4 regions of the Lysinibacillus sp. UGB7 genome follow, and region 2 is predicted to be linked to each of the others. Evidence: riboswitches for the same ligand, from Rfam matches in the RefSeq annotation. Region 2 holds a riboswitch; each other region holds the start of a gene.
What was found. Region 2 has a riboswitch for cobalamin ahead of ACOMCU_RS07340 (ribonucleoside-diphosphate reductase subunit alpha). Riboswitches for the same ligand answer to the same signal wherever they lie in the genome.
Positions count from the first base shown of each region.

Region 1: another riboswitch for cobalamin. It lies ahead of cobT (nicotinate-nucleotide--dimethylbenzimidazole phosphoribosyltransferase); the one in region 2 lies ahead of ACOMCU_RS07340 (ribonucleoside-diphosphate reductase subunit alpha).
Region 3: another riboswitch for cobalamin. It lies ahead of ACOMCU_RS09675 (energy-coupling factor ABC transporter permease); the one in region 2 lies ahead of ACOMCU_RS07340 (ribonucleoside-diphosphate reductase subunit alpha).
Region 4: another riboswitch for cobalamin. It lies ahead of metE (5-methyltetrahydropteroyltriglutamate--homocysteine S-methyltransferase); the one in region 2 lies ahead of ACOMCU_RS07340 (ribonucleoside-diphosphate reductase subunit alpha).

Region 1 covers NZ_JBMGUV010000040.1:23,961-31,495, reverse strand. Annotated here, with positions in the region: gene glnA (type I glutamate--ammonia ligase) at 1-672, opposite strand, end outside; gene ACOMCU_RS24220 (MerR family transcriptional regulator) at 773-1,147, opposite strand; gene ACOMCU_RS24215 (aminotransferase class I/II-fold pyridoxal phosphate-dependent enzyme) at 1,294-2,544, opposite strand; gene ACOMCU_RS24210 (trimeric intracellular cation channel family protein) at 2,927-3,532, shown strand; gene cobT (nicotinate-nucleotide--dimethylbenzimidazole phosphoribosyltransferase) at 3,706-4,761, opposite strand; cobalamin riboswitch at 4,911-5,087, opposite strand; gene ACOMCU_RS24200 (rhodanese-like domain-containing protein) at 5,774-6,076, opposite strand; gene hfq (RNA chaperone Hfq) at 6,167-6,397, opposite strand; gene miaA (tRNA (adenosine(37)-N6)-dimethylallyltransferase MiaA) at 6,487-7,389, opposite strand; gene ACOMCU_RS24185 (alpha/beta fold hydrolase) at 7,376-7,535, opposite strand, start outside.
Region 2 covers NZ_JBMGUV010000006.1:22,566-30,100, reverse strand. Annotated here, with positions in the region: gene ACOMCU_RS07345 (ribonucleotide-diphosphate reductase subunit beta) at 1-126, opposite strand, end outside; gene ACOMCU_RS07340 (ribonucleoside-diphosphate reductase subunit alpha) at 139-2,352, opposite strand; cobalamin riboswitch at 2,515-2,702, opposite strand; gene ACOMCU_RS07335 (hypothetical protein) at 2,809-3,495, opposite strand; gene ACOMCU_RS07330 (ECF transporter S component) at 3,492-3,986, opposite strand; gene ACOMCU_RS07325 (bifunctional adenosylcobinamide kinase/adenosylcobinamide-phosphate guanylyltransferase) at 4,079-4,471, opposite strand; gene ACOMCU_RS07320 (histidine phosphatase family protein) at 4,423-5,019, opposite strand; gene cobS (adenosylcobinamide-GDP ribazoletransferase) at 4,992-5,768, opposite strand; gene ACOMCU_RS07310 (bifunctional adenosylcobinamide kinase/adenosylcobinamide-phosphate guanylyltransferase) at 5,830-6,405, opposite strand; gene ACOMCU_RS07305 (histidine phosphatase family protein) at 6,419-7,027, opposite strand; gene ACOMCU_RS07300 (pyridoxal phosphate-dependent aminotransferase) at 7,033-7,535, opposite strand, start outside.
Region 3 covers NZ_JBMGUV010000008.1:130,023-137,557, forward strand. Annotated here, with positions in the region: gene ACOMCU_RS09655 (S8 family peptidase) at 1-2,252, opposite strand, end outside; gene ACOMCU_RS09660 (energy-coupling factor ABC transporter ATP-binding protein) at 2,551-3,390, opposite strand; gene cbiQ (cobalt ECF transporter T component CbiQ) at 3,387-4,163, opposite strand; gene ACOMCU_RS09670 (energy-coupling factor ABC transporter substrate-binding protein) at 4,167-4,439, opposite strand; gene ACOMCU_RS09675 (energy-coupling factor ABC transporter permease) at 4,441-5,187, opposite strand; cobalamin riboswitch at 5,329-5,514, opposite strand; cobalamin riboswitch at 5,759-5,941, shown strand; gene ACOMCU_RS09680 ((2Fe-2S) ferredoxin domain-containing protein) at 6,077-6,448, shown strand; gene cobJ (precorrin-3B C(17)-methyltransferase) at 6,453-7,535, shown strand, end outside.
Region 4 covers NZ_JBMGUV010000038.1:3,619-11,153, forward strand. Annotated here, with positions in the region: gene metE (5-methyltetrahydropteroyltriglutamate--homocysteine S-methyltransferase) at 1-1,267, opposite strand, end outside; cobalamin riboswitch at 1,449-1,626, opposite strand; gene ACOMCU_RS23645 (VOC family protein) at 1,892-2,254, shown strand; gene ACOMCU_RS23650 (C40 family peptidase) at 2,815-4,158, shown strand; gene ACOMCU_RS23655 (UDP-N-acetylmuramoyl-tripeptide--D-alanyl-D-alanine ligase) at 4,242-5,627, opposite strand; gene ACOMCU_RS23660 (Mur ligase family protein) at 5,856-7,250, opposite strand; gene ACOMCU_RS23665 (ATP-grasp domain-containing protein) at 7,402-7,535, shown strand, end outside.

The DNA.
Region 1 (7,535 bases), on a different contig from region 2:
TTTGCGTGCAATTGTTTTAACAACTAATTTGAATGTTTGGATGTTGTCACAAGCAGTAATTGCATCAGCATATTTAAAGTCAATTTCGTGTTGGCCAGGTGCTACCTCATGGTGAGACGCTTCGATTTCAAAGCCCATTTCCTCAAGCTCTAATACGATGTCACGACGGCAGTTTTCACCTAAATCAGTTGGTGCTAAGTCGAAGTAACCACCGTGGTCATTCACTTCTAATGTCGGTTCGCCTTTTGCATCTAACTTGAATAAGAAGAATTCAGGCTCAGGTCCTAAGTTGAAGCTTGTGAAGCCCATGTCTTCCATTTTTTTCAGGATACGTTTTAAGTTGTTACGTGGGTCACCAGCAAATGGTTCGCCTTTTGCAGTGTACACGTCACAGATGAAACGTGCTACTTTCCCTTTTTCAGAAGTCCAAGGGAACACTACGAAAGAATCTAAATCAGGGTGTAAGTACATATCTGATTCTTCGATACGTACGAAGCCTTCAATGGATGAGCCATCGAACATCATTTTGTTTTCTAGTGCTTTGTCTAGTTGGCTTACAGGAATTTCAACGTTTTTGATTGTGCCAAGAATATCCGTAAATTGCAAACGAATAAAGCTTACATTTTTTTCCTCGATTAGACGCTTAATGTCCTCTTTTGTGTATTTACCCACAGTTTTCCACACTCCTATAAATTGTCTAGCTTATATTATTACTCTACCCTATTAATGAAACAACAAACTGTCCGCTTAAAAAATGGACCCCTGCTCAATTTTAATAGAATCGAGATAAATCCCCACGTCTGATGGATGATTTTTGCATGCGCTGTGCTTGGCGCATTTCTTCACGCATAATACGACGTAATTCTGTGTCGCTTAAGTTTGGTTCTTCTGTTGCAACAGAATCAAGCTTTTTAGCAAATAATTTTTTTATCTTCGCCATATTCATGCCCTGCTCCAAGTAATCTTTAATTTCTAGCAGTATGTCGACATCATTTAATGAAAACATACGACGATTGCCTTCTGTTCGGTGTGGCTCTATTAAATGGTGTTCTTCATAGTAACGAATTTGGCGTGCCGAAAGCTCGGTCAATTGCATCACGATACTCATGGATAATAACGGCATAGTTCGTCTAATTTCACGACTCATTTAAGTCCCCTCCAATACCCGCTAATCATATAACGAAAAATTTTCACTGTCAATAAAGATGTAAGGTTTCCTAACATGGTTTTTCAGATTTTTTTAAACGTGCTGAAAAATTGTAAAAAATGGTACCTAATTGACTAGTTGTGTCCCTATTTTGAGATGGATTGCACTGCGCTACAAATGGCAAATTTCACATGCTCGTACGTTAATCCACCCTGAATAAACGCTGTATAAGGTGGACGAATTGGACCATCCGCAGTTAGCTCAATACTCGAACCTTGAATAAATGTTCCCGCCGCCATAATGACATCATCCTCATACCCAGGCATATACGCTGGTTCTGGAGCGTAATGCGCATTAATTGGGGAATTCGCTTGAATCTCTCGACAAAAAGCAATCATTTGCTGCGCAGTTTGGAAAGATACCGATTGAATTAAATCTGTACGTACAGCATCATAACTAGGTGATGTCGTCATGCCCGCCTCTTCCAGCATTCCTGCTGTAAAAATTGCCCCTTTTAATGCTTGAGAAACTACGTGAGGGGCAAGGAAAAAGCCTTGATAGAAATCACCTAACGTATTCAATGTTGCACCGGCTTCAGCGCCAATACCCGGTGATGTCATACGATAAGCGCATTTTTCTACTAAATCGGCACGACCAGCAATATAACCACCGATTTTGGCTAAGCCACCACCTGGATTTTTAATAAGCGAGCCTGCCATTAGATCCGCACCGACCTCTGTCGGCTCTTGTGCCTCGACAAATTCACCATAGCAATTATCCACAAATATAACCACATCTGGTGCAAGTTGACGCACCTTAGCACACATTTCTGCAATTTGTGAAATCGTAAACGATGGACGTGTTGCATAACCCTTGGAACGCTGAATAGCAATCATTTTTGTGTGCGGTGTAATGGCTGTTGCCACACCTTCCCAATCAATCGTTTGGTTGTCGATTAAATCTACATGGCGATAGCCTATTTTATAATCCTTCAGTGATCCTGTATCCTTCTCGCCACCATCAACAATGGATTGCAATGTATCATATGGTTGACCCGAAATATACAGCAACTCATCACCAGGACGTAATACACCGAATAAACTAAGCGTAATGGCATGCGTACCTGAAATAATTTGCGGGCGCACAATGGCCGCTTCTGCACCAAACACCTCTGCATAAACGCGTTCAAGATTGTCACGACCTTCATCGTCATAACCATAACCGTTAGATGGGTGCAGATGATAATCGCTTACCTGATGCTTTCTGAATGCCGCAAGCACCTTTTGTTGATTGAAAAATGCCATTTCCTCAACCATCGCATGATACGGACGCACCTTTTCCTCTATTTTTGCCGCGAAAGCTAGCGTTTGTTGTGTTAAATTGCTTGTAAAAGTCATTGTCTTCGTCTCCGTTTCACATTTGTCCTCCGTAAACAATCCATAACTCGTTCAACGCTCATTGAAAAGTAAAAAAATAAGTTAGATGAACGATGTACCGACCGTCAACACTAAATCAGTTTAACTAGTAATCAGCAGGAAGAATCCTCCGCTCATTGGAGTACCGCTTAATCTCAGTCCTATCTTAACAATTTGTAAGCCTACCTGCAAAACTTGCCTATTGTTTCTAAAGGCAAGATGCGCTAAGCTAATGTGCGAACTTGTTTCATAAAAAGTGTTTAACTACTGAATTTGGCTGCAAAATTCATAGATTCTGTAGCATTTGACAGGAGTCTTTACCTTTATTGCTAAAGTTTATTATATGTTAGAAGGGGTGAAAGGGATGGCTTGGGAGGTTTTTAGTATCATTGGGACAATTGCCTTCGCTATTTCCGGGGCAATAATTGCGATGGAGGAAGAATACGATTTATTCGGCGTCTATATACTTGGTATTGTTACAGCATTTGGTGGGGGTGCCATTCGAAATTTACTTATTGGCTTGCCTGTGACAACACTGTGGGGACAGGATATGATGTTTCAAATTGCCTTAGCGGCGATTACAATATTTTTCATATTTCCGCACCATCTTATTCAGCATTGGCATCGCTGGGGCAACTTCACAGATGCCATCGGCTTGTCGGCATTTGCGATTCAAGGCGCACTATATGCTGTCAAACTCGACATGCCCATTAGTGCAGTCATCGTTGCCGCTGTGTTAACCGGTTCAGGTGGTGGGATTGTTCGTGATATGTTAGCTAGACGTAAGCCACTCGTACTTCGCGATGAAATCTACGGGGTATGGGCAGCACTTGCGGGACTTATTATTGGACTCGAATTATTATCGGGGGATATCTTTTTATATGTATTATTTGGTGTGATTACCGTTTTACGTATTCTTTCTTATATGAAGAAATGGCGCTTGCCTTTGCGGAAGTTGAATCGGGCATAGTCAAGCTTCTTTCTCATTAAATAACAACAAGCCCAAAAAGTTGTGACTATTATTTGGGCTTGTTTTCCTATACTTTCTTAAAAACACAACGTATAACATAAGCTCTATGCTTGTTGAAAATGGGACTACTCTTACAAGCACTTGCTGTATCTCTTTCTTTTGAAAAACTAAAATTACTTTTCTAACAGCATCATAGATTCCTCTAATGTAGCCATGTTTTTCATCATGGAGCAAGCTGCATCCAAAATAGGTAACGCCAATGCTGCACCTGAGCCTTCTCCCAAGCGCATATTCATATGTAGCATCGGTTCAACTCCAAGCAATTCGGCTGCAATTTTTGCCCCTGGTTCTTCGGAGGTATGAGAAGGGATGATATAGTCTTTTACTTTTGGTTCAAGTTCGTAGGCAATCAGGGCAGCAATAGTAGAAATAAAGCCATCAATGACCACAGGTATACGATTTGCAGCGGCTGCAAGGACGACGCCAGCCATTGCGCCTATTTCTAAACCACCAACTTTTGCAAGAATATCAATAACATCATTGCGATTTGGTTTGTTTAAGGCGATGGCATTTTGAATGACCGCTATTTTATGCTCAATCCCACCTGCTCCAACGCCTGCACCGAAACCTGTCACTTCAAGCGGATTACACGCATGCAGAACCGATAAGATTGCAGCACTCGGTGTTGTATTACCAATTCCCATTTCACCTGTCCCGAGTAGATTTGCTCCACTTCTTATTTCCCCCGTAGCTACTTCAATTCCTACTTCAATAGATTGAATGGCTTGTTCCCTTGTCATGGCAGGGCCTTTTGCCATATTATCCGTCCCATATTTAATTTTTTTCATGATGACACCCGCATCAAGTGGGATATCTTCTTTTACGCCAACGTCTACTGTGACAATTTTTGCATTTGTAATTTTTGCGATAGCACAAACACCTGTTAAGCCTTTAGGAAAATTTAATGTTTGAAAGACCGTCACATTTTGTGGGTTTGACGTCACCCCCTCATCACAAACGCCGTGATCTGCCGCACAGACAATAATGGCTTTATTATCAATCTGTGGCAATAAATTTCCCGTAATACCTGATAGCTGCACAGCAAGAGACTCCAGTTTACCTAAGCTCCCAGGTGGCTTGCTAAGGGCATCTATTCGTTCTCTCGCTGTCCACATCATCTTGTTGTCAACATGTTGAATGTTTTGAATCGTTTGTTGTAATAATTGCATGAAAATTTCCCCTTTCCTGTTTGCCCTATTACTAAGTGGAATAACAAGCAGGTTTACATTTATATCCCCTTGTTTGAATAAAGAAAAAAACAAAAAGCCTGTAGTTTATTCATAACAAATAAACTACAGACTTTTCCATCGTCTATATAATAATCCGAAGTCAATTAGGCAGGTCTCCTGGCTCAAGTTCAACATTTCATAGAACCTTCCCAGACCATGCTAGTGGTATTCTCTATGAAACTCCCTTTTACAGTGGTGGGACCGCTAAAGTTTTTCACTTTATTCCCTATTCTCCCGCAATGGGCACCTAATACTTGTATGCAACTACTTTAAATCTACGACAAAGTAGTTTTTGTGTCAATTATTTAAATGTTTGCTAGATGAATCAATGTCATCATTCACTTTCATATCAATAAAGGCGAATATTATGAAAGAAAATAAAGTAATTGTTCCTATCACATAGGTATATTCCGCTACAGGCGGACACTTTCCGCGGGCAAGCACCGAGCCGCTTCCTTCGTTACGCTCAGTCTAGGGTCTCGGTTTGCTTGCTTTTTCCCGCTGGAGTCGCCGCCTTACGCTCCTACCAAAATGTTCGTGTTTCTTTTTATGAAAACTATTTACGAAATTAATTCAAATGATAGTCATAAAAAATTTAGTCAATTGAACGAACGTGAGAACGTATCCGACATAAGTAAAATTGATACAATCGAGAATTCAAATAATGAAGTGGACCCCATCGTGATGTTACTTTTTACTTTATAAAATGGACTATGAATCCACTGTTGGGTATCTGCTTAGTGTGCGTGTGGCGCTCTTTTGGGATGAATGGTGCTACTACACATTTTTTAGCGTGATACATCCTACTTTACTTTTATTACCTTCTCAGGGGAGGTCGAACATAAGATTAGTATCTCTAAAAATTGAAGAAAATAATACTTTAGATTTCCACCGACTAATTTGTATAAGATAAACACAAAACCCTCGCTTAAACGAGGGTTCCAATCAACACTTATTTAAATTCTAACTCACCATCATAAGCAAGCATGCCACCCTCAAGGTTTGTTACGTTAAAGCCTCGATCTTCTAGAAATGCGCAGGCATTTGCAGATCTTGCGCCAGCTTTACAAACCAAGATATAGGGCTTTGATGCATCTAATTCATTTAGACGATCTTGAATTGTGCCAAGTGCGATATGCTGTGCGCCTGGGATCATACCTTGTGCGACTTCATCTTCTTCGCGAACATCGATAATGTATAAATCTTCGTTTGCATCCAGTAATTCTAATATTTCTGTTGTTTCCATTGTTTTCATGTGTATAATCCTCCAATATGTCAAACTTGTTATATTATAGCGTGAACAAAAAAAAACAGCTAGTGTCACACACTAACTGTTCAAATACCCTTATTCCTCTGTCTCTGAAAAATCTACTTGCTTTGCTGGAACGAATGTAGAAATCGCGTGCTTGTAAATAAGATGCTGTTTGTTGTCAGCATCCACTAATAACACAGTAAAATTATCATAGGATTTCACAGTTCCTTTTAACTGGAACCCATTTAAAAGAAACACAGTTACAAAAACACTGTTTTTACGTAGATGGTTTAAGAACGTATCTTGCAAATTAATTGATTTCATGAAATGCGCCTCCCCTGATCTCTTTCTACCTCTTCATTCCTATAGTAGCATGTTCTACCAATTTAGCAATTAGTAATTTTTAGAAATTATTAGATGTTCCAATCTTGTTCTACAAATTGCACATCCATTTTATTGCGGAAATAGGTTAGCTGTCTTTTGGCATAACGTCGTGAGTTTTGCTTTAGACTCTCAATAGACTCTTCAAGTGTGCAATTACCATCTAAATAATCATATAACTCCTTATAGCCGATCGCCTGTATCGATTGTACACCTCGAATATTTTGTTGCCATAAGCCCTTTACTTCTGCTAAAAGGCCCTTTGCCATCATTACATCGACACGAAGGTTAATGCGATTGTAGAGCTCTTCGCGCGACATATTTTGGCCAAGTCCTAAAATCACATGCTGATAAAGCGGAATTTCCCCACGATTTTGTGCTTCTGCCGCCTTCGAGACGCCGCTAAGCTCAATCATCTCTAGTGCTCGAATGACACGGCGAGTATTATTTGGATGGATTGTCTCTGCGGTTGTTGGGTCAAGTGCAGTAAGTTTTGCATGCATTGCCTCTGGGCCTAAGCTTGCAAGCTCTGCATAATAGGCTTCACGTGCCACCTCATCTACCTGCTCCTCTGTAAATTGAAAATCATAGAGCACTGCTTGCACATATAATCCCGAGCCCCCTACTAAAATCGGTAGCTTTCCTCGCTCTTGAATATCAGCAATTTTAGTGCGCACTAATTTCTGATAATCCGCAACTGAGAAGGATTCTGTAGGCTCTTTAAAGCTAAGTAAATGATGGGGCACCCCCTCCATCTCTTCCACAGTAATTTTCGCCGTACCAATATCTAAACCCTTATAAATTTGCATGGAATCGCCGTTAATGATTTCGCCATTATACTTTTTTGCCATGTCAATACTTAGTGCCGTTTTGCCAGAAGCCGTTGGACCGACAATCGCAACGACCTCTGCCTGCTGTAATTTATCTTGTATCATATTTTTTCAACCACCGTAATAAAACTTGATAGACCGCTTCTTTATTGTCCTCGTTTAAAATCTCATGTCGCTTATCTTCAAATAAGTAGACCGTCACATCCTGTAAACCCGCGGCTGCAAATTGCTCCGCCACCGCGTACACACCT
Region 2 (7,535 bases):
TGGGTACGCCCAATTAAAGCGCACATCATCCCAGTTTAAAATGTTAGAAGAACGCCCGTTAACAATCGCTGTCGAACGGTTGGGTGCTTCTTTATCCATAATTTGTCGTTTCGTAATTGTCGTCATTTGTTATTCCTCCTAGCTTGCACAAGACTCACATTCTAGCAACTCTACTGATGTCGAGCGCACATAATAGGTTGTTTTCACACCACTTGCCCAAGCATTTAAATGCAATGCAAGTAGATCCTTCGCTTTAATTGTATTTTGAACATATAAATTAAGTGAAATCCCTTGGTCAATATGACGCGCACGCGCTGCATTTTGCTTAATGGTCCAATTTTGGTCAATAAAATAGGCAGATTTGTAATACCAAGTCGTCACTGGCGATAAATCAGGTACTGTTACCGGGATTTTGTAGTCCTTTTTCTCCTCAGAGTAACTCTTTTGGAAAATAGGATCAATCGTTGCGGTACTACCAGCTAAAATAGATGTCGATGAATTTGGTGCAACCGCCATCACATAGCCATTACGCATACCCGTTGTTGCAACATCTGCACGTAACGCATGCCACTTGTCACTGCTATAGCCACGTTTCTCAAAGTACGCTCCCGTTTGCCAGTCCGATCCTTCAAACAATGGATAGGCTCCTTTTTCACGTGCCAAGTCGTTTGATGCGCGAATCGTTAAATAGGCAATTTCCTCATAAAGCTTGTCCGCATAATCTACTGCCTCATCTGATTCCCATTGAATTTCCTTTAAAGCAAGTAAATGATGCCAGCCAAATGTACCGAGCCCAATGCCACGGTAACGTGCATTCGTACGCTCTGCCTGTTTAACTGGAATTGTATTTAAAGCGATTACATTATCGAGCATACGTACTTGAATTGGAATCAAGCGTTCTAACACATTAGCTGGTACAGCTTTCCCTAAATTCACCGAAGATAAATTACATACCACGAAATCTCCTGGCTTACGGCGAGTGACGATGACATCATCCTCTAAAGTAATCGACTCAAATTCAGTGGCCGACATATTTTGGAAAATTTCTGTACACAGATTTGAACTATAAATCATACCCTCATGCTTATTTGGATTCATACGATTTACTTCATCGCGGTAAAACATGAAAGGCACACCTGTTTCCAGCTGAGAACGCATAATGCGCTTCATGATATCAATTGCCTGTACAACTTCTCGACTTAGTAGCGGATTGGCCATACATGCCGCATATTTCTCTCGGAACGAGCCTTCGCCTTTCTTCTCATCATAGAAATCTTCTAAAGAGAAGCCCATTACTTCACGTACTTCATGTGGATCAAATAAATGCCAATCCTCTCGTGCCTCCACTGCCTCCATAAATAAATCAGGTAAGCAAAGCCCTGTGAAAATATCATGGGCACGCAGTCGCTCATCTCCGTTATTCAAGCGCAAATCTAAAAACGTAAAGACATCCTTATGCCAAATATCTAAATACACCGCAATGGCGCCTTGTCGTTGTCCTAACTGATCTACTGACACAGCTGTATTATTGAGCTGTTTAATCCATGGCAACACGCCACTTGAAGCCCCTTTAAATCCTTTAATGGATGAGCCACGACTACGGATTTTGCCCATATAAACACCAATACCACCACCATATTTCGATAATGTTGCGACATCTGTATTCGTATCATAAATACTTTGCAAGCTATCATCTACCGTATCGATAAAGCAGCTAGAAAGTTGTCCATGTGTTTTCCCCGCATTAGATAAAGTCGGTGTGGCAACCGTCATATATAAATTACTCATTGCCCAGTAGGATTCACGTACCTTTTCTAAGCGATTTTCAGTTTCATCTTGCATAAGCGTCATCGCAATGACCATCCATCGCTCCTGTGGTAACTCCACTGGCGTCTTCGTATAATCACGTACCACATAACGATCCATTAATGTTTTTAACCCAATGTACGTAAACAGCTCATCTCGGCTTTGTTCTAAATAGGACGCTAGTTCAATTAGCTCTTGCTCACTATACTTTGTTGTTAAACATTGATGATAGAGTCCAGCCTCCGTATATCTTGCAAGTTGTGCTGGAAATACCTTGTAAACATCTTTCACAGCAACTCCGCGACGCATGGCGAATTGATCGTATAACTTCTCTAAATAAATTTGCGCAGCAACAAATGTCCAGAAGGGCTCTTCTTCGTCAATCAGACTTAGCGTTTGTAAAATCATCGCATCCGCCCATGCTTCAAACGTGGCATTATCGTTTTTTCGTAGCCATCGATCCGATAACCTTACAAAACTATCTAGTTCATCCTCCGTGTAACTTTTTTGTAACTTAGCAATTTGCTGTTCGATTTGAATTGTCATTTACATATTCTCTCCCTTTCTACCCTCAGACAACACAAAAAGCGATCACACAACATGTATCTGTTGCGGGATCGCTGTAAATCGGAAATGGAAATGAAGGACATGTACACATCAAAGTGGACAAATCTCTCGCCTCCACTTCTCAATCCCCGAAGAATGTGTTGCTGTCTTGAACAAATCGGCAGGTCTCCTGGCTCGTGCTTCCTCCAAACAATGGCCTTCCCGTTTTTCACAGTGGCATTTTAATCGTTTGTCAGCACTTACAGTTGCGGGGACAGCTTCGGCTTAAGATTGCTCTTGTTCCGAATTCCCTTTTAAACCAATATGGTACCGCTCATCCAAATACTATATATTGTGTTTTAACTCCTAAACAAATCTAACATATTGTGTTTCTTGTTGCAATAGGCGTTTTGAACTTTGCCTATTATAAATCCAAATTATTGCTGGAAGCAAGCCCTATAACCATGCAGTTCTACGTAGTTTCTCAAAATTTCTTGTGAAAATTTTTTGTGCGAGATGCTCTTTTTCGGGATGTACACCTAGTAAAATGACGGCACATGGTCCTGCTGTTTTCTCAACATCCAAAGAACTTGTTACACGCTGATCAACAAATAGTCGGGTGAATTCTACTTGCAGACCTTTTGACCCTACCGGCCAAACCTGCTGCACAATGTCATCGCGCCAAGCATTAAAAATAGGCCGAAGTTGCGCTACATCGTCAGGCTGAGCAAGCACTTCATTTCCAACAAGCGGAAGGCCGTATGTGTACCAAATAAGCTTGTCATGCTCAAACTTCGTACGACTTTGCTGTACACCAAGCATTGTTAAGGATAAAGCTGATTGTAAAGTTGGCATATTGGATTCTGAGCTACCCCCAATTTGTGGGCAAGCAAGACCAATTTCGTCAAACACTTGCTCAATTCCCGTGACATAGCGAGACCAAGCAGCATCCCCCGAAAAATTAGCAAGTATAATATGCACAGGTAGCGCATTCGCCGCAAGCTGTTCTAAAAAAGTGACACGTGCTGTAAAGTATGCCGTTAGATTATCTGATGCTGACACAACATCTTGTGGTTTCTCACCAATTGCCGCGGCATTATCAGTTGTGACAATCAGCTCCCCAATTTTCACTGCATTTCTCAATGAGCTCGCCCTTCTTTACGGACGAACACTTTTGAAAGTATCGGCATTACCCCAGCGACGATTACTAAGTTAATAACTGTTGCCATTAAAATACTTGCTAATGCGCTCCAGTAAAACGCTGGGCTAATAATGAAGTAAAATGGTATTGGTGAGACGATACCATTTAATAAAAGTGCTACTGGCCATTTCCAAAAATGGAGGCCCTTTTTATGCATAACGCCGAACACCCATACTACAATAAACATTTCGACTGCTATAATAATATGCAGAGGGCCGAGCGGAAAGCCAGACGTTAAAGCTGTAATAAAATGCCCTACTAAACCCGCTACACCTGCTAGAACAGGCGATAGAAACACAACACTTAAAAATGCAGGTGCTGCGTCCAGTGCCGCCGTTGATACAAACGACGGGATTTTAATGACTGCCCCAACTGCACAGATAGCCGCAACCATCGCAGTTAACGACAGGCTCATCAATTTTTGTCGATCCATTCCATTTCCTCTTTTCTGTTATCTTTTGAGATGCTTCCAGGTAATTCTCCAAATGCTTTATTATAAATAGCAAGTGACAAATACTCCCGAAATCATTTGATATGTTCTCCGATGCCGTACCAAATACGAACAACTCGCTGAGCTTCAGTAAACAACGCCTGGTACAAACGTCCACATGTATCACGTAGTAATCGTGCCTGCTTTTCCATCGGCACAACGCCGCGCCCCATATCGGTCACAATTATATACAGAGTGCAATTTTCTTCAAGAATTTTTAGTCGTGTCAACAGGTGAGCGACAACGATGTCATCCTCTTCTAGATTTTGTGTCACAAGCCATGTTTCTAAATTTTTTAAAACGAGTACATCACAACTAGGAGCAAATTCTGGTAATTCCCCATCCATGACTGCAACCTTCTGACCTTCAAGCTTTCGCATCACATAGTTGGTTTTGCCGTTATAGGCTCCTCCGATAAAGACATACATCGCGCTCCCTCCTTCCAAGCAGCACGCGAAAACCTTAAAGTATACATTCGGTCATGTGGTACATTGTACGACCAAAAAGGCTTTTCTATGGGGGCAAAGGCCACAAGCAGCGCACGAATTACTCCTCCGTGCACAACAAGTACAGTATCCACCGCCTCTTTTGGCAACGCTTTGAAGCCTTCAATGACACGTGCACAAAATACATCAAAGCCTTCCCCGTTGGGCGGAATCGTTTTAATAGGATCATCTAACCATGCACAATAACAACTATCTGACTTTAATTCGTCATAGGTTTTTCCTTCAAAGTCTCCAAAATTAGACTCACGAAAGCGTGCATCCGAAATATAGCTGGCTTGAGGAAAATAACGTGCGGCTGTTTCTCTACAACGTAGCAAATCACTGCCATATACTTTGTGTAAAGCTGTATCTACACTAGGAATTACCGAAGGATCTGCCAAAGGCGAATCTGTCCAGCCAATATAGCGTTTCTCCAAATTTTCCTTTGTGGGCGCATGTCGCATTAAGCGCACAGTAACAACGTCACCCATAGCACGACCTCCATTCCTTCAATTGATGCACCTAGTAAATCACCCGATACACCACCAAAATTTCGTAATGTAAACTGCCGAAACAACACAAATGCAACAGCCAATACGATTATAAGTATAAGTGGGACAATTGACAAACCTGTCACATAGAAAACCCCACTAAGCGCAATGACTAGTGTTATAAACATTACAACTGTTAGTACACCTTGCTCCATTTGCGTTTTGAAGAAATAGGCAAGGCCTTTTTCTTTAGAACAGTTCAGAGACATGAAGTAAAAGCTCATACCCACTCGTGTCAATAATGGTATAAAAACGAGCATCCACAGCGTTAGCTTTTCCTGCGCAAATAGTTCATAGAGCACAACCATTTTTCCAAGAATTAAAAATAGCACTGACAGTACTCCAAACGCCCCAACGCGTGGGTCATCTAGAATTTCAAGCCGCTTGTCACGGTCTCGATACGAAAAATAAGCATCCCCCATATCAATAAAACCGTCTAAATGTAGTCCACCAGTGAATAACGCGAATAATCCGACAACGACGAAGGCGAGTAGCACATCACTACTAGCCGTCCACTGCGTTAAACTATAAATAGTTGCCGCCACCACTGTTCCCATGAGGGCCCCTACCCATGGCAAAAAGGCAAACATCCCTGTAATCGTCCCTTTAGATAACGGAATTTCTTTATGTACAGGCAAAACTGTAAAAAATTGAAATGCGAGCAGTATGCTATGCCATATATTTTTCATCGCCTTGCCTTCTTTCTTTTTTATTCAAATAACCCCTATTTACAAGTAAAAATCTACTTCATCATTTCCATTTTTTTACGATACCATAGTTTATTTCGTATGCCTCATTTGCGACAGAAACAAACCATTGATGTAATTCCCCTAGCATTTTTCGATACAATTCGACCTCATCACTTGTGTACGGAGGTTCATCAAATAGTTCATTTGAAACAACAAAAAGCGTCACCTGCTGCTCAAGTAACGTCAGCACTGCTTCCTTCAAGGATTGCAGCTTTTTTTCTAAGCAGCCAGGCTTTTCCACACACGATGTGCCTATGTCAAAACCCTCATAAAATGCATTTGTTAGCCATGTTGTTACACAGTCCCAAAGCACGATATCTCCATCACATAGCTCATTGAAAGCGAGCTCAATGTGATAAGGTGCTTCCAGAGTGTGCCATACAATAGCTTGCGCCTGTCGATCTGCCTGATGCCGCAAAATACGTTTGTCCATTTCGCTATCCAACGCTAGCCCAGAAGCTATATAAATGAGCCGTTTGGCGATCAACGACTCACTTTGATAGTGACGAATAGCAGCTTTTTCAGCAAAATGTGATTTACCACTACGTACTCCACCTGTTATAAACGTAAGTGACAATGGAATCGCCTCCCTATTGAAAATGTTTGGTATTGCCAATATCTTTTACCACCCATTGTTCATCAAGTCGTTCAATAATGGTCACACTTGTCCCCTCAATAATAGGTGTTGCCCAAAGCTGATGTATACTGCGCTCTAAAATTGCATTGATGATGCATTTTATGGTCACACCATGTGACACAATTAACACATTTTCGTATGGATACTTTTCCGCAATATTTTTAAGCGTATACATTGCTCGTTCCGTTACCGCGCCAAAACTTTCGGTATGGGTTGCGATGAATTGTGCAGGATAGTCAGTATACAGCTCATAGTCGAAACGATAAGTGACTAGGATATCCTCTATCGTCTTTCCTTGCCAGTTGCCTAAAAAAATCTCACGTAAATCATCCTCAAAGTAACAAGGGAGCGCTCGATCTGCTATTAAATAACTCAATGTTTCTTTAGCACGACCGCTAGAACTACTATAGGCGGCAACAAATTGAATATCTTTTAATTGTTCCCCAAGCTTTTTAGCATGTAAAATGCCCTTTTCCGACAAGGGGGAATCAAGCCATCCCTGTAATCGATGTTCTTGATTCCATTCTGTTTCACCGTGTCTAACTAGAAAAAAAGTCGTCACTTTTCTCACCCCTTATACGTTTTAAACCACGCTTGTAAACAGTTTTGCAAATAACTCATGGCCGTAATATCCTTTATCCCTATACGGAACCACTCGCCATTTAATCCCATAAAATTTTTCGTATGGCGTAGTACAACACCCTTTGTTAGACAATAGGCGAAAAATGCATCAGCTTGTTGATTTTGTGGTAATGCAAAGCAAACATAATTCGTCACGCTCCTTGTCACCTGACAACTATTTTCTTGTAAGAAGCGCTGGAGCCACTCCCGCTGTGTTTGTGCATAAGCTATTGCCTGTTGACAGTATTCCTGTTCATCTAAACAGCCTGCACCTATCACAAGTGCAAAAGCATTGAGATTCCAATGAGAAAGCATCGCCTTTAGTTCCGAGACGACGGTGTTACTTGCTACTAAATACCCTAGTCTCAACCCTGGAATAGCGTACATTTTCGTCATGGAGCGGACAACAATGACATGGGGGTTAGTGATTACATAGTCAATCAAAGAGT
Region 3 (7,535 bases), on a different contig from region 2:
CTCATTAAATCATTTATTTGATTATTTTTTTTAGCTTTATTTGGAGTTACAGGTAAAACATCATCATTTTGTACGTTGTCTTCTAGTATTTCGTCATTTAATGGAAGTCCGTCTTCATCTTCAGGAAGGGTAACGACTTCGCCTTTTAATGTGTAAGGAATCATTGATTCACTTATGCTCTCTTGAACTTCAATGCCTCCGCTAAAGAACATGTCAAGTGAAAAATCGCTACCGCTTTCATTAGATACGCTAAGTACATACTCTTCATCGGGAATAGCATCAACAATAAGGCTTACTCCGTCTCCTTTATCCATGCCGTAGGATGTTTGAATTGGATAAGCCTCATCCGATTCTTCTTCATTAAGTTCTTCTGTCGGTATATTAGCGAAGTCTTCTTTTAAATAAAGTTCCATCGATGCTGTAACACCTGGAATACCCGATACATCAAATTTCAGCGTTGTTGGTTCTTTTACTGTAAATGTAAAATAATCTTGGTCACTTTGTTGATCTTTAGATAGTAGGGTATAGTTTTTCCCTGCTGTACTGAATGGGAATTGTTTAATTTTCTCTACATTGTTCTTATCTAATGAATCAATTGGTAATTCCTTTGTTGTTTGAGCTGTTAAGATGTAATTAGACTCGCCCTTTAAACTATAGCTACCATTATGATCTTTTACACCAACAAGGAGGGTTCCTGCTTGATCTGCTTTAAATAGGTATCCTTCTTGTTTTCCTACGCGGACATCATTCACATTGATAGGTTCTACTTCACCTTTATGACCTTTAGGGTAGAAGTACAAATCAACTGCATAATCGAATTTATTTGCACCTTTTAATGTTAGTTGCGCATATTCATTTGAATCTAAATCAACCTTGTACCATTTTTTTTCATCCGGCTGCTTGAATTCACCTTTTTCTGTATTCAATACATTCTTTTTAAGGTCTTTTGCGTTTTTCATTCGCTCATCTTTTGTTTCTGAATACTGTTTAGGTAGATTTTTTAAATCAAACTGTAAGGCTTTTATAGGGTCGACAAGACCATGCCCATACGTAAGATCATAGCCCTTCTCGCCTAAATCCTTTGCGGTCATTTCAAGAATAGCTTCAATTTCATGAGGTTTTAGGTTTGGATATTTTGATTTTAGTAGGGATGCCACACCTGCAACGACAGGAGATGCCATAGATGTTCCGCTAAATTTTACAAAGGAAGATCCTTTTTTCTCATCATGAACAGTACTGTAGACATCTTCACCTGGAGCTACCACGTCAACCGATGGACCGTAGTTTGAATAGCTTGATAGTTTGTTTCTTTCATTCGTAGAACCTACGCTAATAACGCCTTCGAAAGAAGCAGGGAAGGAGTAATTATCTGTCGATTCATTTCCCGCAGCTGCTACGACGGTAATGCCATTATCAATCGCTTTCTGAACGGCTTCTTTCATTAATGGAGATTCTCCATAGCCGCCAAGGCTCATGTTAATAACATCAGCGCCTTGCTCAATGGCATGAAGGATTCCTTGTGCAATGACGAAATCATTGGCACCATCTTTGCCGTTGAATACATCAATTGGAAGAATCTTGGCTTTTGGATTAACCCCATGTCCTCCTACAGCATTATCTTTTGCCGCTCCAATAATACCTGCTACATGTGTTCCATGGTCACCAGGATAAGTGGAATTGGCAGGTGCTGCTGCATTATATGGTGGAAGCACTTGAGATTTTAGCTCAGGATGTTTAAAATCCACACCAGAATCGATAACTGCTACTTTTACCTCATGATCACCTGCTAATTCTAAGGCCTTATCAATTTGAAGCAGGTTTAGATGATACATATCCTTTTTCTTTGGATCTTCTCCTGTGTCAAAGGCATGATACACGTAGCTTGGAGATACACTTTTAACCCCTACTTGCTTGGCATAATATGAAACTGCTTTTTCTAGCGTTACTCCTTTGTTAAGTTGGATAACATCGTAACCTAATGAAGGGATAGAGCGGATTACTTTAGAGCCAATTTTTTTATGAGCGTTCTTAGCAAGTCCTGAATGCTTGACGATAATTGTATCCTTACTAATCCATTCTTTTTCATTGTTGAATTGCTTTAGAATTTGTTCCTGATTGCTAGCGACAGTATTTTTCACAGACTCTGGGTTCTTCGCTATGTTTTGTGGCGCTTCTGCAAAGGCAGAAGCAGCAGGAACCATTAGTGCAGCAGATGCACCTACAGCCATTGATTTCTTAATCCAGTTCTTCACTTGTTTTCTCTCCTTTTAATGTAAGTCACAACTATACTATTACGAACGAACGATAAAAAAGTTTCATAATATAAGGATATAAGTAAATATTTTTCCAAGAATTTATATTTAATAGAGACCGACTTCACATCTTTGATGCATCAGGTGTAACGGTTCTTAATAAGAGAGAACCGTACGTACAGTGGTGGAGTCACCCTCTACTAGATTTGTGAGATAGGAATCAAGGAACGTCGATTCAAGTACAGGTGAAAGGCCCGCAATTAAAGTCCGAAAAATGCTATGTTCCTAAAACATTGTCTTAAAGTTGTTCAATAAGTCTTTGTAAATCTTCCTGCGAACGCGGTATCGTAATATTTTTCTCAAATAGTTTTTTGTGTTGTAAGGCCAACGCCATTTCAAAGACCCATGGCCGTTCAAGGTGGGCCTGTTCAAGTAAATCCTCTTGATAAAACAGGGCTACTGGATCGCCGTTATAAATAATCTTCCCGGCCACCATAACGATAATTTGATCTGCCCATTCATAAGCGAGTGAAATGTCATGGGTTGCTAGTAAAATGGTTCTGTCACCATCTTCTAATTTGGCTAGGTATTGTAAAACTTGTGCAGCATAATAATTATCGAGCCCTGCAGTTGGCTCATCTAATAATAATACGGATGGTTCCATTGCTAAAACACCTGCCATGGCCACACGTTTTTTCTGCCCTACACTCAAAAAATGAATCGGTTTATCAAGCAATGCTGCAATTTCAGTTTGTACAACGGCCCATGCTATTTTTTCTTCAATTTTTTCAGCGGCCCAACCAAGATTAAGTGGCCCAAATGCAATATCCTGCTTCACTGTCCCAGAAAAAAGCTGATTATCGGCATCCTGAAACACAATACCAACCTGTTGCCGTAATGCCTTTAATTCTTTTCTGCTATAGTGAATTTCTTTGCCGCAAAATGCTATACTACCAGCGGTTGGTTTCAAAATGCCATTTAGATGCTGAAATAACGTTGATTTTCCTGCACCATTATGTCCAAGTAATGCAATCTTTTTGCCTTTTGGAATTTGAAGGGTAATATCGGTTAAAGCATAGGTTCCATCTGCGTAAACGTAGGATAATTGTTTTAGTTCAAAATATAAATCTGTCGTCATGTGAAAAAACCTCCATAAATGATGAGGAATATAAAAATAACAGCAATACCTAGCCAGTTTTTCATGCTAGGGGTAAAATTCTCTTGCCAATAGACTGTTTCACCACCGCGTGCCTGCATTGCATTGTTGAGCTCACGACTTCGTTGGAACATCTCTGCGAATAACGCTGCAATTAGCATTGAAATTGAGCGTAACCATTGCATCGGGGAACGGTAACCTAATCGAGCCTGCTGGGCAAGATGAATTTTTTGCATACTGTCTAAAAAAATAAAAATAAAACGATACGTTAATTCTACTAATTCAACAAATAGAACGGGAAGCCGCCATTGTCGTAGAACATAGCAAATAGATTGTACCGATGTCGTAAGAATTAAAAAATACAGACAGCTAATACTGCCAAGGACGATGAAAAAAAGCTGCTGCGCTGTTTCGATGCTCGCACTGCCAATAAAAATTATCCAACCACCTTTGAGTGAGTATGACCAAAAGTGTGTAGGAAGTGTGCTAGGTGAAGGCACAATAGAAAATAAAATGGATACTAAACTAGTAAGTAAAAAGAATCCTGGTAGTAGTAATAACTTGGCAAAATACATAATGGGAATTTTTGCACCTACAATGATAAAAGCACTCATCACAATAAATGTAATGAGTGAAATTTGTTCATCTCTCATGATAAGCGACAGTAGTAGAAGACCAAGGGAAAGCGTCATTTTTTCTAGCGGATGAACAGATGCTAGCTTATTCATATAAGCATACTTATCAATGAGGAGCATCGCTTAACCTTCTTTATGTTTGCCACGCATGTAGCCGATGAAATAGCCTATAAAACTAGCACCAAGTGCGGCTTGAAGAACGAATAACAAGCTCTCAATTTCACCACTTGGTGGCTCCCAAAAACTTTCGAACCACGGCTCGTATTCGGCATTAATTTCACCAATTGCTGCTTCCGCTTCGCCGTCTGCTCCACCAAATTCTGCACCTTTTTGTACAAATAGCGGAATGATTGCCAATAGTACAACAATTGCTAATAGTAGTAAGTTTTTTTTCATGTTAATGTGCCTCCTTAGCTGAGAAAACACGTAAAGCTTTTAATTCACTGATATTATATTTTTTCAAGAAATTCATAATGATGACAGTTAAAATACCTTCACTAATTGCGAGAGGAATTTGCGTTAATGCGAAAATACCTGCGAATTTAGTAAATGAAGCCATAAATCCGCCTACTTCTGATGGGAAGGCCAGTGCAAGTTGAACAGAAGTCACAACATATGTACCTAAATCACCAAGCATTGCTGCAAAAAATACCGCCAGTGAAAAAGATAGACCGATTTTTTGAGCACCTTTAAAAACGAAGTAGGCGATGAATGGCCCCGCTACAGCCATCGAAAAAGCATTTGCGCCTAATGTTGTAATACCGCCATGAGCTAAGAGTAAAGATTGGAATAATAAGACGATCGTTCCAATGACGCTCATCGCTAATGGACCAAATAATACAGTTCCGAGGCCAACACCAGTTGGGTGCGAACAACTTCCTGTAACCGATGGAATTTTCAGTGCTGATAAAACGAATGCAAAAGCACCTGAAAGACCGAGAATCATTTTTGTTTCAGGGTTTTCATCGATTGTTTTACGGATCGAACGTAATCCTAAAATAATAAATGGGATCGAGACGACCCACCAGAAAATCGCCCATTCAATTGGCAAAAATCCTTCCATGATGTGCATGGCAAATGCTCGATTTGGCACGAGTAAAAATGCCAGTAAGAAATAACTAAGCTTCCAACAAGAAAATTTCAAAATGGCTCCTCCTTAAAATAAAATGTCGAATGTAGCGTGCGCAATAAAAAAAAGCACTTCTCCGATATAGGAAAAGTGCATAGCTGAAAAAGCAAATAGAATGTTAATCTGCCAAGCCGCACACCTATCCTCGTAGGTTGAAACGATCACGTGTTTTTCGGCAGGTCTCCTGGCTTTAGTTCGACATTTTATAGGCCTTCCCATCCTTTGGACAGTGACATTTATCTATAAAACTCCCTAGTACAGTGGCGGGACCGCGCCGGACTTGAACCGGCTTCCCTTTTAAGCGAAATGTAGACACTTCGCACCGAAAAAGATGAAGTTGTGAGATTTCACGACAAAGTGTAACATAATTTTCCATAAATAAGCTATCTCTTTTTATTAAAATTTTTTTAATTGAGCTTCAATATAGAAAATTATGATAAATTAAAGGGCAAAACCACATTTTTGCCTGAAATATTTGTTGAAATTTTACTAAAAATTTCACAAATTAAAAAAGAATTGTTGAAATTTATAAATAATAAGCTATGATAGAAACAGTTTTCTATTACGTTTTATACAATTAAAATTTCATATAAATACATCTATAAGTGCTCGATAGTATTCGAGATAATAGGGAAATCGGTGTGAATCCGATACAGCCCCCGCTACTGTAATAGCTGATGAAATCGTAAAAGCCACTAGTATAACTGGGAAGGTGCGAAAGTAAGAAGAAGCTTAAGTCAGGAAACCTGCTTAGTTGATGGCATGCAAACTTTTCGGAGGGAGAAGTTGAAGCGAGAGCGAGTACCTATATATTCGTTTTTATTTGGCTTCTACAAGACCTTTACTCTTCGTTTAGAGTGAAGGTCTTTTCTTTTTCCTAAAAGCAAATGAGGGGAGCAACACAATGACAACTTGGAACTTAGAAGGAATGAAAACGCATCTTTTTATTTGCAATGGCAGTAGCTGTATGAAAAAAGATGGCGAGGAAATTACCCAAGCAATACGTGATGAAATACAGGTACAAGCACTCGATAAGGAAATACATACGACAAGAACACGCTGTAACGGCAGGTGTAAGGATGCTTGTGTTGTCATCGCTTATCCACAAGGAAATTGGTATCGTGTGCCAACGACAGAGCATGCGAGGGCGCTCGTGCAAGACTTACACCACGAGACTTTACATAGTGAACATGTGTTCACACTTCGTGAAGGTACGTTACAGCGTACAGCACAAACAACAGCTATAAAAGGTATTGAAAAGGTGAAAGAGGGGTAACGAAATGGCGCAAAAAGGTAAGATTTTTGTTGTGGGCTTTGGCCCCGGTGATTTTAAACATATTACAACGCGAGCTGTGGAGGCGTTACAACAGAGTGATTTTATCATCGGCTATAAAACGTATGTTGAGCTCATTCAAGATTTAGTGACGGCCAAGTCGATTGTTAGTACAGGAATGACCGAAGAAGTTTCCAGAGCGCAGGAAGCTGTGCGGCAGGCAGAGGCAGGTAATATCGTGTCTGTCATTTCCAGTGGTGACTCAGGTGTGTACGGGATGGCTGGGCTTGTCTATGAGGTATTGATTGAGCTTGGTTGGACAGAAGCAACAGGTGTTGAAGTAGAGATTGTTCCTGGTATTTCTGCTATTAATTCATGTGCGAGTTTACTAGGTGCGCCGATTATGCATGACTCCTGCACAATTAGTTTAAGTGACCATTTAACGCCATGGAATCTAATTGCCAAACGTGTGGAAGCTGCAGCGATGGCCGATTTTGTGATTGCACTTTACAACCCGAAAAGTGGTCGACGTACACGTCAAATCGTAGAAGCACAACGCATTTTACTAGAATACCGATCTCCAGATACCCCAGTGGGACTCGTGAAAAGTGCCTATCGTGATCGCCAGGAAATTACCATGACAACATTAGCTGAGATGCTTGAACATGATATTGGGATGCTCACAACGGTCATTATCGGAAATTCATCTACATTTTTCTATGACAATAAAATGATTACACCACGTGGCTACCAACGTAAATATACACTTGGAGAAGAAAAACAGCCACTACGTCCACATCAGCGTCTGAAAGAAGAAAATGAACCATGGGCGATGAATCAACAAACAGGAACAGCGCGTGCTGATTTTGAGGCTGACCCGAATGCAGGACGTAGCAAGCCCAGTATAGCGATAACGCCTATGGCAACGCTAAAAAAATCATCACTTGAAATGGCTGCAACAGCTCTTGCAATGGTAAAGGGCACAAGTGCAGGGCATGCAACACCTAAGCTTGTACAACAAAAAATTGAAACCATTTTTGAATTAGCCGTAAGTCCAGGGGTGGCCAATAAGTTTTTCACGCCGCAGCAA
Region 4 (7,535 bases), on a different contig from region 2:
GCTGAATCATTTGGCGAGCTTTAAAATCATGCTGGCGTTCAAAATCCTGCGAGGACACAGCTTGGACAGCCTTTTGAATCGCACTATTATTACGTACTGGATGATTTTTTAAAGCTTCAATCGCCTTCATGCTCTCTGAAATTGTTTGATTCGTGGCATGATTTTTTTCCTTTAAATATTTTGTCACTTCCGTAATTTCTAGTAATTTCTCATCGGCAAAGGCAAGTGCATTTTTTACAACGGGTTCAAGCTTTGTCTCAAGTGCCGTAGTGATAGGCACATGCTGTAAGCTACAAGAGGACTGAATCCACAAATCCTTGACATGGCTCAGCTGTTCAATCGCCTTTACTGTTGTGCTAACCTCTGCTAAATTTGCCCGCCAAATATCCCGACCATTAATAACACCTACAGCTAAAACTTTATCCTGCGGGAAACCATATTGACGCAGTGCCTCCATATTATTATCGTAGCCATGTACAAAGTCTAAACCAATCCCTTTGACAGGAAGCGCTACTATATCTTCATATGCGGATAACGATTCAAAATAAGTTTGTAGCATAATATTTGCACCTGGTACAGATGCGGTTAATTGTGTATAAATTTCCTGAACGAGCATTATCTCAGCATCATCTAGTGTTGTGACAAGTGATGGTTCTTCTAATTGAATCCAATCGGCGCCAGCATCTATTAGCTCTTGGATAACCTGCGTATAAAGTGGTAGTAGTGCTAAAATAAATGAAGCCTCTGTAATTTTGTCATAGCCCTTTGTCAGCTTACAAAATGTATACGGCCCAATCAGCGTTGGCTTCGCTGTAATGCCAAACGCTTCTTTCGCTTCTAAGAAAGCAGCGAGAATTTTATTTTCTGTCAGCTGTAATGTTTGTCCCTCGAATTCAGGCACAATGTAATGATAGTTCGTATTAAACCATTTCGTCATTTCACACGCTACTGCGTGATCGTTACCACGAGCCGCACTGTAATAGGTTTGTAAATCTACTTCAGCCCCTTGCCAGTTAAAGCGTTTGGGTACTAAACCAAACATCATCGCGGTATCGAGCATCCTATCATAATAGGTGAAATCGCCTACGCTTACGATATCTAAGCCAGCACGAAGCTGCTTGTCGATTCGCCCTAAGCGAATTTCCTTTAATTTCTGTAAAAAGTTCTCCTCTGAAAGCTCATTTCTCCAAAATGCCTCTAATGTTTTTTTCCATTCGCGGTCTTCCCCAATATATGGGTAACCAATTGCTGTAGTTGTATATGTCATGTCTCTCTCTCCTTTTGTAAAATAAAAAAAGCCATTGTCCTATTCGGAAAATGGTTTATTGTAGGTCGAAATTAACTAGAACGAAACGATACGAAATTCATCCTAACATCGTACTATTTCTTTCGTTTTCGCACAGTGCCGATACGGTCACATCTCACCACCTATTTCCACGTAGGTTATTTGGTGTGTACTAGATATTGGCAGGTCTCCTGGCTTCTCATCCACACCTCACAGCCTTCCCAGTTCCCCAGTGGCATTTGTGATTTGCTCCGATTTACAGTTGCGGGACAGCGTCGGATTCTCACCGACTTCCCTTTTAAGCCAAACTTTCATTTGGCACCAATTCTTACACAATATTCAATTATGCTCTAACTATAGCATATATTTTTCAGAAAAGTAGAATTATTTCGGTAGTGGTGTTGTTCCTATCCATCAGTTCGGGAAGTCTATCCGTCAGTTTGGTGAGTCTATCCGTCTCTTCGAGTAGTCTATCCGTCACTTCGCTTGTTCTATCCGTCACTTCGAGTAGTTTATCCGCCACCCCGGTAAAATCAGCTTCTAAAAGAGGGATATTCGGAAGTTAGTAGAAGTAGGTATGGAAACTAAGACAAAGGGGGGATATAAATGATTATCGGATTACATCACGCACAAATAACGATTCCAAAAGGTACTGAGGAGGATGGTAAACATTTTTATTGCACCGTATTAGGTTTAAAAGAAATTGAAAAACCAGATTCACTTAAAGGACGTGGCGGATTCTGGTTACAAGTTGGCACTATAGAGGTGCATGTAGGAACAGAGGATGGATTTGATAGATTCACGACAAAAGCCCATATCGCCTACCAGGTTGAAGATCTGTCCTATTGGCAAAAATTATTGGTGGAACATCAAATCGACATAATTGATGCGGTTCCAATACCCAATTTTAAACGTTTTGAGTTTAGAGATCCTTTCGAGAATCGAGTAGAAATGATTCAAGCAATGTAAACCAATGATGTGATATCTAAAAAGCAGCCATCAATCATTGACGGCTGCTTCAATTGACATTATAAATTGCAGTACCTCAAATTGTTCTTCGATGCCCCGTCAGTTCGGCGAGTCTATCCGTCACTTCGAGTAGTTTATCCGTCACTTCGGCAATTTTATCCACCACTCTGCCCGTCCTATCCGTCACTTCACCCGTTTTATCCACCACTCCCTAAAACCATCTAATTTATGGGCTGTAATATATTTAAAGTAATCGACTTCAGGCACTATACAAGGCCGAGTTTCACTGACATGGAGCGATTTGCCTTGATAGACCAACTTGTAGGATTCACTAACAACATAGGCACCTATTTCAGCTAATAATACAGTAACTGAAACAATTGTAATGAAACTGTAAATTCCTACGATAAAGCCTTTTATATCAAGCTTTAAGGCCTAGTCAATGCTGCGCGTGGAAACATTTACCTAGAAGAACCGCTACTTTTTCATGCTACGATTATTCCAATCACTAGCCAACAGTATTATTCCAATCGCTAGTATTACAGGAGGTAACACACAGCATGAAAAAACAATTTTTAACAACTACATTAGCATTAACATTAGGTTTTAGCTCATTGGGCATGGTTCCAGCTACTATGCATCCAATAGAAGTAGAGGCCGCAACTACAAATGCACAAAAAAACGCACAAGCCGTTGCAACGAAAGCGGACCAACTAATTCAAACAGGGAAAAGCTTAATAGGAAAGGCTACATACAGCAATACAGAATACAAGCCTACATATCCTTACAAATTTTCTTGTGCTTCATTTTTAATGTACATTTTCGAGAAGAACGGTGTAGATCTAGGCACGTATAATGAAAATTATATGATTCAACAAGGGACATATGTTGCGAGAAATCAATTACAAAAAGGGGATCTACTATTCTTTAAGAGTAAAAAAACCGGAACAGACCCCGATCATGTAGGCATGTACATTGGTGACAATAAAATGATTCATATGGCTGATACCAAGCAAAATATCGTTATTTCTGATTTAAATAGCAAGCCGTATTATACAGAAAATTATGTATCTGCGCGTAGAGTCTTACCTACTCTACTGTCAGCTAATCCTGCAACGAAGGGCGATAAAATTGTTGAAAACGCCCTAAATTATAAAAACAAAGTTACAATGAGCTCAACAAATAATGAAGCAAGTCTACGCTTTACAGCACCAGGGTTTGTAGACTTTGTCTATCGAAAAAGTGGCGTGAATCTTGGTACAACAACATTAAAGGAACAAATGAAGGTAGGAACAACCGTTTCACGTGCCAATTTAAAGAAGGGTGATCTCGTATTCTTTAATAGTGTTAAAGGCTCTCAAACGCCTTCACTTGTAGGCATCTACGCTGGGGATCATCGTATCATCATTCCGAATTCGGATGGTGTCATGACAAGAGTGTTATTCGTTGACTATTATGCTGAGCATTATATTACAGCAAAACGTGTTTTTTCAGAGAACTCCACTCCGGTTGTCAACGCACCATCAGCTTCTGCTGATAAAATCATCGCTACTGCTTCAAGTATGACGGGTAAAGCAAAATTCGGTTATACGTATAACGAAAGCTCACTGACATTTACAAGTGCAGGGTTTACCTTTTATGTCTTTAAAAAGCATGGGATTGATTTAAAGGATAAACTAGCGAGCAAACAGGCATTAGTTGGTAAAGCCGTGCAAAAAACACAACTGCAAAAAGGTGACCTACTTTTCTTCTCTACTAATAATGGTGGGAAGCAAATCACACAAACAGGGATTTATCTTGGAGGCAATCAATATATTAGTATGACCGCTAACAATATAGTGAAACAAAATCTAAATTCTACATGGGCGAAACAAAACTATGTTTCAGCTCGTCGAGTTCTCTAGATCGTAGTATTTCAAAAATCAACTAATTTTAACAGAAAGGGGGTGTCTCAAGTAACTTTGAGGCACCCCCTTTCCCTACCTTATTATATATCTTTTAAGTTATTCGCAAATTCAATCATAGATCGGCTAGACATAGGACCCTTAATCAGCACAATTGTGTCTGAATCAAGTTTTGGCTTGAGCACATCTAAAACCCCTGTAACGTCTTTAAAAATAAGTACTTCGGCATTTGTTCCATCTTCCTTCGCTTGCTTGGCTATATCTTCAGCCCTTTTTCCAATTGTAATCAGCGTATGAATATTTCTTTCGGCCACCATCGAACCAATTTCACGATGATACTTCGCTTCGAAATTACCTAATCGCTTAATATCACCAAGTACAAGGATTACTTTTTTCTCTTTTCCTATCGTATCTAAAACCTTTAAGGCCGCTTCAACAGATGTTGGGTTATTAGTCCATGTATCATCGACAATGGTACATTCACCAATTCCCGTTGAAAATTCTAAGTGTCTTGCCATTGGCTTATATGTCTTTAAACGAGAAATGGCATTTTTAATGGTCATGCCCATTTCTTTTACGGCAGCAATAGCAGCTAATGCATTGTACACTTGGTGTTCGCCGTATCCAGGAACAAAAACACTATATTTTTCATCTGCCACTTGCAGTACAAATTTCATGCCATTCTTCGTAAATTGAATTTTAGAAGCTCTGTAATCTGCCTTTTGCTGCACCCCTATCTTAATAATCTTGCCTTTAAAAGACTGCAAAGGTACCTTTTTTGTATTTTCATCATCACCATTGATGATTAAAGTACCCCCTTGTGAAATGCCTTCTACAATTTCTGCCTTCGCTTTGATGTAACCTTCAAGATTTTTACAGCCATCTAAATGATGCACTCCGATATTCGTAATAATGCCTATCGTAGGTTGATAAATCATGCATTGATGTTTAATATTGCCTGTATTCCCCAAACCTAACTCAAATACAGCTGCTTTTGTTGTCTCATCGATGCCAGTTAAATAGGGTAAGGATTGACGTGGCTCATTTTTACTGCTAACGGATGCCTGCACATTCCAGTCCTTACTTGCTATATGTTTAATCATTTCTTTTGTCGTTGTTTTCCCACATGTTCCGGTTAAAGCTACGACAGGGATTTGAAAAAGACCTCTGTAATATTCGATAAACTTCCAGTATGCCTGCACAATACTTTTCACTTGTATAACAGTTGTATTGGCTAGTGCATTTTTCAGCTCAGATGAAGACTTATTGGAAATGACAAGAGATGGCCCCTTACTGTCTATTTCCTTCCAGTTGATTGCATCGTTTCTATTCACAAACATAAGTGTATTACTGTGTGTCAAATCATGCCGATTATAATAAATTGCATGTTTAACAGACCAATTCTCAGAACCATTTACTAGTTCACCTTGCAGTAACTTCCTTATGTCCTTCACACTTATATTTTGCAAGTTATCTTCGCCCCCTCTCATAATCGTATGAAATGCGCTTTCTGGACGATTGGGTAGTAAACAACCAATCCTTCCATCTTACTAGCATTAACTAGCTTTTTATACAATACTTTATGTGCTTTCCGGAGCTCCTTTCTAATAGAATAATATAAAATATTATCGACTACCCTTGTGTGGCACAGTTTTTATCACGTTGTCTTAGTTGGTCTCTCTCATCACGAGTGCATTCTATTCAGAGGGTAATGATGGCTTTATCTTTAAATCTGCTGCCAATTGGAACATTTGCTTACTGTACATATCTCCTTTTATGAGCACAATGGTATTTTCGTCCACAATCTTCTCTAATAACTTATATGCGAGCATACCATTCCTAAATGTATAAACGGGTTCATTAAACCCTAAATCAACGGCATGATCTGCCATTATACGTGCATGCTCCCCTATCGTAATGAGCACATCTACACCTATGCGGTGGATTAGCTCACCTGCTTGCTCATGAATAATATATCCCCAGGATCCTAAATCCGTAATTGTTCCAATCACCGCTATCTTTTTCTTACCATCACCAAGCGAATTTAAAACCCGTAATGCGGCTTCTAAGGAAGTCGTCGTAATGCTCCATGTATCGTCTAATAATATAGAGTGATTAATGCCTTCAAATTTTTGTAGTTGCTTGTTTAATTGCCGGAATGTATACAATTGGATGGCCGCTTCTGTAATTGGGACACCCAGTTCACAAACAGCTGCAATAGCTGCTAGTGCATTATATACTTGATGCTCACCAAATCCAGGGACAAATATTTCATGCTCCATCATATTGTGATGAATCGTAAATTGCATACCATTTTGACCGTAGTGAATATTACTTGCTCTAAAATCACAGGATGCATCCTTACCAATTCTAATAATGCGGCCTCGGAATCTCGACAAATCAATTTTTTGTGTGTTAATATCCTCAGCATTCAGAATTAATGAACCGGTGGGGTCAATAATATCCACCATTTCAGCTTTAGCTCGTATATAGCCCTCTAAAGTTTTACAGTAATTTAAATGATGCGCGCCTATATTCGTAATAATCCCGATTTTCGGCTTGAAATACTTCCCTGCAATCGTGACATCCCCCGGTGAACCAACAGCTGTTTCAAAAACGGCTGCATCAGTTTCCTCATCAATGCTTAATAAATACTGCAAAGAGGCTGTTCTGGAATTACTACTTAGCGTAGTCGCCGTCACTTTTTTTCCAGCGGAAAGAATATGTTTAATCATCTCCTTTGTCGTTGTTTTTCCAGAAGTACCCGTAATAGCGACAATAGGGATATCAAATTGGCTACGGTAAAAATGTACAAAGTTCCAGTATGCCTCATCAGTATTCGCTACTTTAATAATGATTACATGTTTAGGAATCTCATTTTGACTATAGGACCAATCCGTAACGAGCACTAGAGGAGAAAGTGGTTCAAGGCTTTTCCAGTTTACAATACGTTTATTTGTAAAAAGGGCAGTATTTGATTTTTTTACTTGTTTTAGTCGATATGCGCCGTAGTGGATAAGCACTTCATCCGACCCTTGAACTAATTTACCTGCAATAATCGCTGTTAAATTTTTCACCGTAAGAGGCTTCATATCAATTCACACTCCTTTCTTTTCTAGTATATGTACGTCGACAAAAGTTGCTTGGATGTAAACATGATACATAACTAGAAGAAAACCATTTGTGCGCATATATATAAAATGTATATTAAGAATCCAAGTTCCAATTAAAGGAGTGATATAACTGAAAGCGATTATATTTGTTGGCACAAACAAATCCGGGTCAAGTCGTGAAGCCATAAAAGCAGCAGAGAAATTGGGTTACTTGACTGTACTTTTCACAAACAATGAAAAGCAATTACAGCAGAGAAAAGCCTA